2 regions of the Plantactinospora sp. B5E13 genome follow, and region 1 is predicted to be linked to the other one. Evidence: riboswitches for the same ligand, from Rfam matches in the RefSeq annotation. Region 1 holds a riboswitch; the other holds the start of a gene.

Region 1 (7,001 bases):
ACCTGGGTCTGCTGCGTGACCTCGGCCGGCGGCGGGCGGGGTGGGCCGCCGCCGGTGCGACGGCGGCCGTCGCGGTGCTCTTCGCGCTCATGATCTATCTCGCCCACCTGGCGCTGCCCGCCGTGCTGGGCGTTGTCGCCCTGTCCAGCGGCGCGCTCGCCTACCTGGTCCTGCAGCGTGACCTCGGCCGACGGCGGGCGGTGCTGGCCGCCGTCGGCGCGGCGGCCGTGGTCACCGCCAGTTTCCTGCTGGTGCTCTACCTCGCGGTCATCGCCTTCATCGGAGCCGTCGGCGTCTACCTGGTGGCGCGGACCCGGCTCCGGACCGCCCCGGCACTCGCCTTCATGGGCAGCACCCTCGGTGGCCTGCTCGCCGCCTCCGTCCTCGTCTTCTGGGCGAGTCTCACCTACGTGATGTGAGCCCCACGCCGAAAGGCCGGGTGGGGGCACCGCGCGGCGATGCCCCCACCCGACGCCTCAACCGGCGCGTACCTCGCGTGCGGCGGCGACCAGGTGTCGCAGTGACGCCTCGACCTCGGGATAACCACGGGTCTTGAGGCCGCAGTCCGGGTTCACCCACAGTCGCTGCGCGGGCACGGCGGCGACCGCCCGGCGTAGGGCGTCGACCACCTCGTCGGGCGACGGCACCCGCGGTGAGTGAATGTCCCAGACGCCCGGACCCACGCCCCGGGAGTAGCCGACCGCCGCCAGGTCGTCGAGCACCTCCATCTTCGACCGGGACGCCTCGATGCTGGTGACGTCCGCGTCCAGGGCGTCGATGGCGGTGATGACCTCCCCGAACTCGCTGTAGCAGAGGTGGGTGTGGATCTGCGTGTCGTCGGCGACACCGCTGGTGGCCAGCCGGAACGCGCCGACCGCCCAGTCCAGGTACGCCTTCTGGTCCGCAGCCCGCAGCGGCAGCGTCTCCCGCAGCGCGGGCTCGTCGACCTGGATCACCCCGATTCCGGCGGCCTCGAGGTCGTGACACTCGTCGCGCAGGGCGAGGGCGACCTGGTCGGCGGTGTCGGCGAGCGGCTGGTCGGTACGGACGAACGACCAGGCCAGGATGGTGACCGGGCCGGTGAGCATGCCCTTGACCGGCTGCTCGGTCAACGACTGGGCGTACCGGGACCACTCGACCGTCATCGGAGCCCGGCGGGCCACGTCGGCGTGGATGATCGGCGGGCGGACGCAGCGCGAGCCGTACGACTGCACCCAACCGTGCTCGGTGGCGGCGAACCCGGCCAGTTGCTCGCCGAAGTACTGGACCATGTCGTTGCGTTCCGGCTCGCCGTGTACCAGCACGTCCAGGCCCAGCCGTTCCTGCAGCCGGATCACCTGTTCGACCTCGGTACGCATCCGCTGGCGGTAACCGGCCTCGTCGAGCCGGCCGGCCCGGAACTCGGCGCGGGCCCGACGCAACTCGTCGGTCTGCGGAAACGAGCCGATGGTGGTGGTCGGCAGCGGCGGCAGCGCGAGCCGGGCCTGCTGGGCGGCAGCCCGCTCCGGGTACGGGCCACGTCGCCGGTCCGCCGGGGTCAGGGTGGCCAGCCGCGACCGTACCGTGTTGTCGCGCCATTCGGCCGGAACGGCCGGCAGCGGCTCGGGCAGCAGGGTGGTGCCGTCGCGCAGCGCGCGGCTGAGCAGCACCACCTCGTCGACCTTCTGCCGGGCGAAGGCGAGTCGCCGGCGCAGGTCGGGGTCGAGTGCCGTCTCGGTGGCGAGGTCCACCGGCACGTGCAGCAGCGAGCACGAGGTGGCGACGGCGACGTGGTCGGCGAGTCCGGTGACGACAGCGCCGGCGGTGATCGCGGCCCGCAGGTCGGTACGCCAGATGTTGCGGCCGTCGACGAGTCCGGCGACGATCGTCCGGCCGCGCAGCGGGCCGGCACCGGCGAGCCTGGTCAGGTTGCCGGGGCCGCCGGCGACCAGGTCCAGGCCGATCGCCTCGACCGGCGTGTCGAGCAGGGCGGGCAACGCGTCGCCGAGTTCGCCGAAGTAGCTGGCGACGAAGATCTTCGGTCGGTGTGGCGCGGCGCAGAGTCGGGTGTAGGCGTCGCGCAGCGCGCTGATCTCGGCCGGGCTGCGGTCGGCGACGTAGCCGGGCTCGTCGAGCTGCACCCACTCGACGCCGGCCCCGGCCAGCACCCGCAGGATCTCGGCGTACGTCCCGACCAGGTCGTCGAGCCGGTCGAACGGGTCACCGTCCGGGGCGGTGGGCTTGGCGAGCAGCAGGAACGTGGCCGGCCCGACCAGTACGGGCCGGGTTCGTATTCCCAGCTCCCGGGCTTCGGCGTACTCGGCCAGCGCCTTTGCCGGGTTCGCCGCGAAGACGGTCTCCGGGCCGATCTCCGGCACGAGGTAGTGGTAGTTCGTGTCGAACCACTTGGTCAGCTCCAGCGCCGGCTCGGCCGCCACCCCACGAGCCATCGCGAAGTACGTGTCCAGCTCGCCCAGTCCGAGCCGGGCGAACCGGTCCGGCACCGCGCCGACCGCCACCGCGGTGTCGAGCACGTGGTCGTAGTAGGAGAACGTGTTGGACGGGATCGAGTCGAGGCGCGCGTCACGCAGCGTCTGCCAGACCTCGGCACGCAGCCCGGCCGCGGTGCGCTCCAGCGCGGCGGCGTCGATCCGGCCCGCCCAGTACGCCTCGACGGCTCTCTTGAGTTCGCGGTTCCCGCCGATGCGCGGGTAGCCGAGCACGGTGCTCTGTCCGAATCCGGTGGTCACAAAGGATTCCCTCCCTCGAAGTGCCCGACGGTCGCTCGGCACGGGCACGGGGGAAGGGCACGCCAGGCGCGCTTCCGCCCTGGCCCTCCCGAGAGGCCGTCGGCGGCGCACACCCTCGGTGTACGCGGTGCGGGCAGGTCTTCGGACTCGTGGGCGCGACCGGCGTACCGGTCTCCTACTGGCCGTCGCTTCCCAGACCCCGTACGGGGTCCAGTGCTCGATGACGGCGGTCGTTCCCACTCACCGCTGCGGGGCAGTCCCGGACTCGCACCGGGTTCCCTCTTACGACGCCCCGACTCGGAAGACGGGGCGAACCAGCACTGTCGAGCATCGTACGTCGTCGCCGTACCGGAGTCGGTGAACCGCACCGAGGTCGGTGAACCGCACCGAGGTCGGTGAACCGCACCGAGGTCGGTGAACCGCGCCGAAGACAACGGTCATCCGGCGGAACCGTTGTCCCGTGAGGGAGGGTTCCGCCGGATGACCGTGGTCCACCGCTGGTGGGTGGGGTGCCGGTTGTCGTCGGCACCCCACCGCACGCGTCAGGTCAGCCGGACGCGCAGGTCGCCGTTGGTGTGGTGTTGTTGCCGTTCTTGTAGAGCGTGATGCCGAAGTTGTTGCCGTTGCCGTTCGGGCGTGCGGTGAGCGTGCCGCTGGTGCCGCTGATCGACGCGTTCCAGCTGTTCTGCAGGCTCTGGCCGCCGTTGGTGCGGATGGTGACGACCCAGTTGTTGGTGCCGCTGACCGAGAAGGTCGTGTTGAACCGGTCGCTCCAGTCCTCGGCGCGGCTCACGCTGACCGAGCAGCTACCGCCACCGTTGCCGGGCGGCGTGGTGGTCGGGTTCGGGTTGGGGTTGCCGCCGCCGCTGCCCTCGCGGACGGTGATGTCGGAGCTTCCCTGGCTCTGGTAGCCCTCGGTCGCCATGACCTGGTAGGCCCAGCTGCTGCCGAGGTTCAGGCCGGCGCGGGCCCAGGCGTCGAAGTGGTTGGCGAGGGTGATGGTGCCACTGCTCCGCTTCGACTGGCGGACGCTCCAGAACTGGTAGAACGTGGCGGTGCCGTCGATCGACGGCTGGTTGACCCGCTGGCTGCGCAGGATGTTGTAGGTGCCGCCGTCGGTGGTCACCGTGCCGAACTGCTGGGCGCCGCTGCTCGGGTTGTAGTTGCCGAAGTTCTCGACGACGTAGTACTCGATGAGCGGGTTCCGCGTCCATCCGTACAGGGCGAGGTAGGTGTTGTTGTTACCCGGGTTGTAGGTGCCCGAGTAGCTGACCGTCCGGCGGCTACCGGTGGCCCAGCCCTTGCCGCCGACCCAGTTGTTGGTGCTCCTGCTCCACGAGCTGGAGTACCGGCCGTTCTCGCGCAGCACCATGCAGGCGTCGCCGCTGTCTTTCCAGAACGAGAAGTAGAACCCGTTGTGGTTGCCGGTGGTGTTCGAGCAGACCTGCCGGTCGGCCTCGGCCTGGGCGGGGCTGCTCACGAGCGTGGTCATGCCGGCGGTGACCAGCGCGATGGCGCAGGCACTGCCGATGAGCATCCTGAGGCGTCCGCGTCTGCGTCCGCTGGACTGGACGGGGGGTGCGTTCATGTACTGCCTTCCTCCTCGTGACGGCTGGCCGGGGCCAGCAGCGCGGGCGACCCGCCGAGGGGCTGCCGGTGGCCGGGGCGACCGCCGGATGTCGGCGTCGTACCGCGCGGTGGTGGTGGGGCCGGTCGCCCTGCTCGACGACCGGAGGAGTAGGTCGCGGTGGGTGGTATCGGCGGTGATTGAGAGCCGTCGATGGCGACAGTATTGGCTTCGCCTCGTTGCCTTGTCAACAACTATCGGAAACGTTGTGGAAACCCGGCCCTGGCCTCGGAATTTGTCCTGAGTGGCAGCTGACCTGGTCAGCAGTCGTGCGGAGCCGGGTCGGACCCGGGGTCGGAGCGCCGAGACTCCGGGGGACGGATCCGGGGTGGTGCCGCCGAAAGTTCCGGAGATCTTCCGGAGCGTGGTTGCCCGGGTGCTGTCGCCGGGGACCGCACCCGTCCGGTCCGGGGCACTCCTCCCGTCGTACCGCATCGCAGGTGCCGGCGGCAACGCCGGCAGACGGGTCCGGCCCCGACACCGGGGGTGTCGGGGCCGGAAAATCTGCCGTGCGGCCGGGACGGGGCTACCAGGTCGCCCGGTCGAGCCAGGACCGGATGCGCCCGGCGGTCTCCCGCCACCGGGGCTCGAGGATCATGCTGTGCCCGCGGTCGTTGAGGGCCAGGTAGTCGGCGCCGAAGTAGCTGGCGCCGCCAGGGCGCCCATGCTGTGCGCGACCAGCACCGGTGGTTGTCCGGCCTGTCCGGCCACGATCTCCAGTTCCTCGGTGACGGCCGCGATGGACCGGGCCAGGAACTGCTCCTCCGGCAGCTTCCGCGACCCGTTGTGGTTGAACCAGCTGAACGCGAGACAGGTCCGGCCGGTGGCGGCGAAGTACGGCAGCCAGTTGTCCCAGAGCCAGGTGCCGTGGCTGCCGCCGTGGATGAAGACGATCGGCGGCGCCGTCGGCTCGCTGTCGGGCCGGGCCCGTTCGATGTGGACCCCGTCCACGTTCAGTTCGTCACGAGTGAACACAAGACACCTCTGGTTGAGCGCTGGGACGGCGCCACCGCCAGCCTCGCGATCCGGGCGGGACCGGGCCGAACGGTGGCGCCTCATGTGCGGCGGGGCCGGCCGGGCGGCCGCTCGTCGCGCGTACCGGTTCAACCGGTACGCACTGACGATAGTGTTGCCCCGCCGGTGCGGGTGCAGCGGCCGGACCTGCGGGCGGAGCGGCGACTACCAGGCGCGGGCGGCCCGGAGGATGACGTCCCGGACCCGGGTCGCCGCCGGATCGGGTACGGAGTTGGCACGTTCGACAATGAAGCCGGTGTTGATCGGCGGCTCCTCGGGTTCGAGGAGCGGGACCAGGGCCCCGGTGCGCAGTTCCTCGACACAGAGGTACCGCGGCAGGACCGTGACCCCGGCACCCGCCACGGTGGCGGCCAGTACGCCGCGCAGGTCCGGGACCACCAGCGCGGGCGGGCTGGTCAGCCGGTTGCGAAACACGTGTCGCCAGTAGCGGCGGAGGATCGGCAGATCCTCGGCGTAGGCGATCAGTGGTACGTCGTCCAGCGGCGCCGGATCGTCGGCGGCCAGCGGGCCGATCCGGGCAGCCCAGGTCGGGGCGGCCACCAGCACGAACTCCTCGTCCATCAGTGGAGTGGCGACGACCGAGCGCCCACGCGGACGGATCGCGGACAGGACGAGGTCGAGCCGACGGGCGCGGAGACCGTCGAGCAGGTCGTCGGCGAGCCCGGCGCTGACCCGTATCCGTACGCCCCGGGCGACCAGCGGAGCGAGGACCGGCAGCACTCGGACGGCCAGCAGCTCGGCCGGGCCACCCAGGTGCACGGGCTCGGCCGGTGCCGTGGTGGTCCGGTCCGCCACCAGGGCGAGCTGGTCCATCGGCGCCGAGATCCGGGCGGCCAGGTCGTGTGCGACGGCGGTGGGGGCCACGCCGCGCGGCAGCCGTTCGAACAGCTGGTGGTCGAGCTGCTGTTCGAGCGAGCGGATCTGACCGGTCACGGTCGGCTGGGCCAGCCCGAGCCGGCGGGCCGCCTCGGTCAGCGAGCCGGCCCGGTAGACCGCCAGGAAGGTCCGCAACTGGGTCAGATCGAGCGGCCGGCGGCCCGCAGAGCCATCGGAATTCCTTGGGTCCACGCCAGTAATCCTATTGGTTTGCCGAGGGGGCGCCGGCCTACCGTCGGGACCGTCAGACCGGCGTACGCGTACCTGCGCCGCTGGTCAGGAACCCTCCGGCCACCCCGGCCGGAACCGACCGACGGAGTACACGACATGGCGAAAATCCTGTTTGTGATGACCGGCGCCGACCACTGGACGCTGGCCGACGGGCATCGGCATCCCACCGGCTTCTGGGGCGAGGAGTTCGCCGCCCCGTACCAGGCGCTCACCGGCGCCGGATACGAGGTGGTGGTCGCCACCCCGGGCGGTGTCGTCCCCACCGTCGACCGGGCCAGCCTGACCCCCGACCGCAACGGCGGGCAGCAGGGCGCGGACGCGGTCGTCGCACTGCTCGACGAGACGGAGGCGCTGCACCGGCCGATCAACCTGGCCGACGTCGACCCCGCCGACTACGTGGCGGTCTTCTACCCGGGCGGCCACGGTCCGATGGAGGACCTGTCCGGCGACGCCGACTCGGCCCGGGTGATCACCGAGACCCTGACTTCCGGCCGGCCGTTGGC
Region 2 (7,001 bases), on a different contig from region 1:
CCCGACCTGGTACGCCGACACCCGCCGCTCGAAGAAGTTCGACAGTTCCTGGACGTCCTGCAACTCCATGAAGGCGAACGGGTTGCCCGATCCGTACAGCGGCGCGATGTCCAGCTGGGCCAGCCGGCGGTCCGCGACGTGCTGCAGGTACTCCCGCATGTCCGGCAGGGAGAGCCCGGGCACCCCCTGGCCGAGCAGGTCCTCGGCGAACTGCACCTCGCACTCGACCGCCTCGGCGAGCATCTGCCGTACCTGCTCCGCCAGCTCGGCGTCGAAGAGTTCCGGCTCCTCCTGGCGGACCGTGTCGACCACGTCGAAGGCGAACGCCATGTGCATCGACTCGTCGCGGAACACCCAGTTGGTGCCGGAGGCGAGCCCGTGCAGCAGCCCCCGGGACCGCAGGAAGTAGACGTACGCGAAGGCGCCGTAGAAGAACAGCCCTTCGATGCAGGCGGCGAAGCAGATCAGGTTGAGCAGGAACGCCCGCCGGTCCTCCCGGGTCTCCAGCTTGCGCAGCTCGAAGATCGAGTCGATCCAGCGAAAGCAGAACTCGGCCTTGCGCCGGATCGACGGGATGTTGTCGATCGCCGCGAACGCCGCGAACCGTTCCGTCTCGTCCGGCACGTACGTGTCGAGCAGGTTGAGGTAGAACTGGACGTGCACCGCCTCCTCGAAGAGCTGGCGGGACAGGTAGAGCCGGCCCTCCGGCGAGTTGACGTGCTGGTAGAGGTTGAGCACCAGGTTGTTCGCGACGATCGTGTCCCCGGTGGCGAAGAACGCGACCAGCCGGCTGACCAGGTGCCGTTCGGCCGGGGTGAGCCGCTCCAGGTCGGCGAGGTCGCTGTGCAGGTCGACCTCCTCGACGGTCCAGGTGTTCTTGATCGCGTCGCGGTACCGGTCGAAGAAGTGCGGGTAGCGCATCGGGCGCAGGGTCAGGTCCAGACCCGGGTCGAGCAGCATGGTCTCAGTTCTCGCTTTCGGCGGTCGTGGTCGGGTACGTCGTCGGGTGGCCGCTCACTGGCAGGCCTCGCAGGCCTCCGGGTTCTCCAGTGAGCAGGCCAGGGCCGCGTCGACGGCGTCGCCCGTACCCGCGCCCCCGGTTGGCAGGGTGACCAGCGGTCCCCGGAGGACTCCGGCCCGGACCGGGGAGACGGTCGCCTGCTGGATCCGGGTCGCCGGCCGGGACCGCAGGTAGTAGGTGGTCTTCAGACCGGACTTCCAGGCGTACAGGTACATCGAGCTGAGCCGGCCGATCTCCGGGGAGGCCATGAAGAGGTTCAGCGACTGCGACTGGTCCACGTACGGGGCCCGGGCCGCCGCCAGGTCGATCAGCGAACGCTGCGGCAGCTCCCAGGCAGTCCGGTACAGCTCCCGCAGTTCCGCCGGAAGCGCCTCGATCCCCTGCACCGAGCCGTCCGCCCGCTTGATCGCGGTACGGATCTCCTCGGTCCAGAGCCCGCGCGCCTTCAGCTCCCGGACCAGCGCGGTGTTGATCTGCAGGAACTCGCCGCTGAGGGTTTCCCGCTTGAACAGGTTGGAGACCTGCGGCTCGATGCACTCGTAGCAGCCGGCGATCGAGGCGATGGTCGCGGTCGGGGCGATCGCCACCAGCAGCGAGTTGCGCAGCCCGTGTGCGGCGACCCGGTCCCGCAGCGCCGCCCAACGCTCGGCCTGGACGCCGGTGACCCCCCACAGGTCGGGCTGGAGCTGCCCGGCCGCGGCCCGGGTCTCGGCGTACGCCGGGTGTGCGCCGAACTCCTCGGCGAGCCCGGCCGAGGTCTCCAGCGCGGTCAGGTAGACCTCCTCGGCGATCCGGGTCGACAGTTCCCGGGCCTCGGCCGAGTCGAACGGCATCCGGAGCGCGAAGAAGACGTCCTGCAGCCCCATCATGCCGAGCCCGACCGGTCGCCAGCGGGGGTTGCTCGCCGCCGCCTGCGGGCTCGGGTAGTAGTTGATGTCGATCACCCGGTCGAGGAACGTCACGGCGGTCCGGACCGTCTCCCGCAGCCGCGCCCAGTCGATCCCGTCGCCATCGGTGGCGTTCCCGGCCAGGTGCGCGGCCAGGTTGATCGAGCCGAGGTTGCAGACCGCGGTCTCGGAATCGTTCGAGACCTCGATGATCTCGGTGCAGAGGTTCGACAGGTGCACCACGTTGCCGGGCCGCCCGGTCTGGTTGCAGAGCCGGTTCGAGGTGTCCTTGAAGGTCATCCAGCCGTTGCCGGTCTGGGCCAGGGTCCGCATCATCCGGCCGTACAGTTCCCGGGCCGGGAGCTGGCGGACGTACCGGCCCTGTTCCTCGGCCGCCCGGTAGGCCGCGTCGAACTCGTCACCCCACAGGTCGGGCAGCTCCGGGACCTCGTCCGGGTCGAACAGCGACCACACCCCGTCGGCCTCGACCCGGCGCATGAACTCGTCCGGGATCCAGTTGGCCAGGTTGAGGTTGTGGGTACGCCGGGCGTCCTCGCCGGTGTTGTCCCGCAGCTGGAGGAAGTCCTCGATGTCCGGGTGCCACGGCTCCAGGTAGACACAGGCCGCGCCCTTGCGCCGACCGCCCTGGTTGACCGCGGCCACCGACGCGTCGAGGGTACGCAGGAACGGCACGATCCCGTTCGACTGCCCGTTGGTGCCCCGGATCAACGCACCTCGGGACCGGACCCGCGACCAGGCGATGCCGATCCCGCCGGCGAACTTCGACAGGTGCGCGACCTGCGCGTACCTGTCGTAGATCGAGCCGAGCTCGTCGCGCGGCGAGTCGACCAGGTAGCAGGAGGACATCTGGGTGTGCCGGGTGCCGGAGTTGAACAGCGTCGGCGAGCTGGGCAGGTACGCCAGCGACGACATCAGCCGGTAGAAGCCGATCGCCTCACCGGGGGTACGGGACAGGCCGCAGGCGACCCGGAGCAGCCAGTACTGCGGGGTCTCCACCACGAGCCGGCTGGTCGGGTGGCGCAGCAGGTAGCGGTCGTAGACCGTGCGCAGTCCGAAGTACTCGAAGCGCCGGTCGGCGTCCGGGTCGACGGCGTCGTCGAGCTTGCGGGCGTTGATCCGGACGAACTCGGCGGTCTCGTCACCGACCAGGCCCTGCTCGTGCCCGAGTCGGATCGCCTGGCTGAACGAGGCGATCCCCTGGCCCCGGACCTCCTTGTCGACGTAGCCGGCGAGCAGCCGGGCGGCAAGCCGGGAGTACTGCGGTTCCTCGCCGATCATCTCGGCGGCGGTCTGGATGGAGAGCCGGTCGAGTTCGGCGGTGGTCGCGCCGTCGTACAGGCCGCTGATGGTCCGGGTCGCCACCCGCAGCGGGTCGACGTCGGTCAGGTCGTCCGCCCACCGCTCCACCGCCCGGACGATCTTGTTGACGTCCACCGGCTCGGTGTCGCCGTTACGCTTACGGACCCGCATCTGCGGACGTCGGGACGCGGACGCCTCGCTGTCTCCCGTCTCCGGGCCGGTCGTCGGGACCTCGGTGACCGTCACAATCTTCTCCTCGCGCGCTCGCCTCCGGATGGTCCGGCAGGCGCGCGGGGACACGGCGACACCGCGACGGGTACGCACGATCGCGTACGTCGAGTGGCGTCGGCCGTCCCGCGCGGCCTCGGACCGCCGCGTACCGACGGGTACGCGGCGCGCTGGCAGGTCTTCGGACTCGCGGGCCGGCACGGGGGTCGCCCGTGTTCGCCTACTGGCCGTCGCTTCCCAGGCACATCCGGCGGTTGCCGGACGTCGTCCCAGTGCGTGATGACGGCGGTCGTTCCCACTCACCGCTGCGGGGCAGTCCCGGATTCGCGCCGGGTTCCCTCTTGCCTCGGCCGCCGTGGAGCGGCGGCCGAACCAGCTGCGTGAGACACCATATATAGGGCCACCCCAAAAGTCACACCCAAGATGTCGTGTCGGCGTGTCGCCATGATCACCGTCGAGGGAGAGTTTGGGGCGGGTGCCGGTCACACCCACGGTCGGCGTCCCGTCCACCGGGCATGGCAACAACCACCATCCGAAGGACAGGTCCACGAAACCGCCCCGCCGTACCGGCCGGGCGGGTCACCCTCGACGGAGCGGCGCGCACAATCCAGGGAGGGCGGCGATGACGGTCCTGGTCACCGGCGCGACCGGACGCCTCGGCCGGGTCCTCACCCCGACACTGGCCGGCTACGGCCACCCGACCCGGGCGATGAGCCGTACCCCGAAGGGTGGCGACGGCGTCGACCGGATCCGGGCCGACCTCGCCACCGGCGAGGGCCTGGCCGCCGCGCTGGACGGGGTCGAGACCGTGGTCCACCTCGCGTCGGCGCCGTACCAGCGCGGCTACACCCGGCAGGTCGACGTCGACGGCACCCGCCGGCTGGTCGACACCGCCGGCCCCGCCGGGGTACGCCACCTGGTGTACGTCTCGATCGTCGGCATCGACCGGGTACCGTGGTCGTACTACCGGGTGAAACTCGACGCCGAGGCGATCGTGGCGGCCGGTCCGGTGCCGTGGACGATCCTGCGGGTCACCCAGTTCCACGACCTGATCGACGAGGCGCTGACCAGACTCGCCCGGTTCCCGGTGCTGCCGGTCGACCCGAAGATCGTCGGACAACCGGTCGACGTCCACGACGTCGCGGCCCACCTGGTACGCCGGATCTCCGCCCCGGCAACCCGGACCATCGAGGAGTACGGCGGCCCGGAGGTGCTGGGTCTGGCGGACGTCGCCCGGGCCTGGCTGGCCGCCCGGGGTGTCCGGCGGCCGCTGCTCCGGCTGCCCGTGCCGGGCCGGTTCGGTCGGGAGCTGCGCGCCGGGGCGCTGACCACCGACCGTGGAGACCGGGGCCGCATCACCTGGTCCGACTACCTGGCCGGACGGTCCGCCGGACCTGGGTGACCCGCTGCACCGTGTCGACGCGGGGTCGCTGATCCCAGTCGGACGACTGCGGCGTTTCGGTCAGCCCGGGCAGCACCGGGAACGGATTGCGCCTCGGGCATTCCGGGAACAGAGGAGTTCTGAACTGGACCCTCCTCATCGCGCCGGAACCGTCGAGGAGTACGCCGGTCCCGAGGTACCGGGTATCGCGGACCTGGCCCGAGCGTGGCTGACCGCCCGAGGCGTCCGGCGACCGCTGCTCCGGCTGCCCGTGCCGGGTCGGCTGGGCCGGGCGTTCCGCTCCGGGGCGTTGACCACCGACACCGGAGACCGGGGCCTGATCACCTGGTCCGACTACCGGGTCGGACGGCGTACCAGTCCGGGGTGACCTGCTGTACGGGTTGGTGATCCTGGTCTGGTCGTGGCTATCGTCGCCGGGCGGGTCCGCCATGCTGCTGGATCACGCGGCTTTGAACACCGTCTCGGCGTGCCACTCCAGGAACTCGCGGCTCGGTCGGTCAGCCCGCCGCTCCGGAAGCGCGATCTCGGTGCCCACCTTGGCGTAAAACTGGTCGCCGTTGCCGAACTCGCTGCGAAGTCGCGGGCTGACCAGCAGCCGGTGTTTCGGGTCGACGCTCAGATAGCCCTGGTCGAACATGATGTGCACGTCCGACCGGAGCAGCAGACCATTGTCGAGCCGGTGCTCACCACCCTTGCTGAGCGGCCGAATGTGGGCGGCCTGCAACACCGGCCGGACCCGGTTGCCGGTGATGGCACAGCGGCGGTCGTACGCCCCCAACACCACCGCCTTGAACGACTGCTGACCGAGCCGCTGGGGCGCGAGGCGGGGGTCGCCGTACACCGGGCCGGGCCGATGCCACGGCTCGGCCATGTCGATCTCGACCGGCCGGTCGACGAGCCGCTCGACGAGCAGGTGGAAGTAGTCGACCGCAGGATGTGTGGCCAGGTCGTAGCCCTTGCCCTGCACGATGTTCGAGGCGAAGTCCGGTGGCGGGCCGGCCAACGCGTCGGCCGGAAAGAACCGGGTGTCCCGGACGAAGATGCAACCGATGACCGGGTCCTCATCCAAGGCGATCGGCGCTCTGCGATACCGCCCGACACTCCGGCGCATCTCATCGAGACTCGACACGCCGTTCGCCTCGCCGAACAAATTCCACGCCTCCGAGATCGGCAACTGGACGAACCCGCTGAAGAAGCCGCCGCCGACCACCCGGTTGTGTGGGTAGTGCGTCTTGAAGAAGAACGGCTCCCCCGGGGTCAGGGCCCGGAATGTGCCGCCCGACGGTCGCCAGAAGTTGACCTCGTTCAGGGCAGGCCGCGCGGCGAGGAAGCGGTACCAGTCCGGGTCGGTCACCCCCACGAACGCCTTCACGTCGAGCAGTGTGCACACCTGTCGATCAATCTGACACCGCCCGAACGGGCACTTGCCCCCGACGCCAACGGACTGCAACTCGTCGTCGCGGTGGTGACGGCCCTCGGTCTGGTGGTCGCGGCGTTCGCGGTACCCGATCGGAGGCCCGCAAATCCGCAGCTTGACGTCGTACAGCTTCTGGGCCGTTTCGAACTCGGCCATCAGCTTCTCGGTGAACGGCTGGCGCCAGCTCGCCGCGCAGCAGTGCGTGCAGCAACGTCAGGAAGTGCGACCTCCCGGACCCGAACGGCCCGTGCAGGTACGCAACCCTCGACGTGCAGCCGGCGCCCGGCGACGCTGGCGGCAAGCTTGAGCAAAAATCGCCGGTGCTGCTCCGCTCGGGAAGCTTTGCCAGTCCGAGGCTCACGCCGTCACTATCTTTTGCGGCTCAGGATCTGGCCGAGCACCATGAACGCCGCAGCGACACAGATCCCTCGGCCGGCCCAAATGACGATGGAAATCGGCGTCTGTAGGTCGCCGCCTATCGGCCAGCGCACGGCAAGCAGGAGGAACCCGACCAGCGCCCCGACGAGGGAGAGCGCCAGCAGCGCTTCACCGATCATTCGAAGGGCCAAACCACTACGCGAACGAACCCTGCCGCTCTGCGGCCCGGTCGTCCCCAACGGCGCCCCTCCCCGATGGCTCGGGTACGTCACGAGTCAGTCTGTGGTCGATGGTCGGTCTCTCGTCACGGAACCTCGCACGTCCGAGGTGTCAGCTTCCGTCCTCGTC

Evidence for each region. A riboswitch is a leader RNA that binds a small molecule or an ion and turns the genes downstream of it on or off. The one in region 1 is predicted to bind cobalamin.
Region 2: linked by a shared signal. The riboswitch ahead of ABGB05_RS36665 (ribonucleoside-diphosphate reductase subunit alpha) and the one ahead of metE (5-methyltetrahydropteroyltriglutamate--homocysteine S-methyltransferase) in region 1 are both predicted to bind cobalamin.

Annotation. Positions count from the first base shown of each region.
Region 1 covers NZ_JBDPLT010000017.1:106,263-113,263, forward strand. The annotation lists gene ABGB05_RS18025 (hypothetical protein) at 1-419, shown strand, start outside; gene metE (5-methyltetrahydropteroyltriglutamate--homocysteine S-methyltransferase) at 477-2,729, opposite strand; cobalamin riboswitch at 2,844-3,063, opposite strand; gene ABGB05_RS18035 (glycoside hydrolase family 11 protein) at 3,277-4,317, opposite strand; gene ABGB05_RS18040 (alpha/beta fold hydrolase) at 4,951-5,331, opposite strand; gene ABGB05_RS18045 (LysR family transcriptional regulator) at 5,536-6,459, opposite strand; gene ABGB05_RS18050 (type 1 glutamine amidotransferase domain-containing protein) at 6,595-7,001, shown strand, end outside.
Region 2 covers NZ_JBDPLT010000091.1:2,046-9,046, reverse strand. The annotation lists gene ABGB05_RS36670 (ribonucleotide-diphosphate reductase subunit beta) at 1-960, opposite strand, end outside; gene ABGB05_RS36665 (ribonucleoside-diphosphate reductase subunit alpha) at 1,015-3,399, opposite strand; cobalamin riboswitch at 3,611-3,848, opposite strand; gene ABGB05_RS36660 (NAD(P)H-binding protein) at 4,079-4,858, shown strand; gene ABGB05_RS36655 (HNH endonuclease) at 5,298-6,431, opposite strand; gene ABGB05_RS36650 (hypothetical protein) at 6,644-6,832, opposite strand.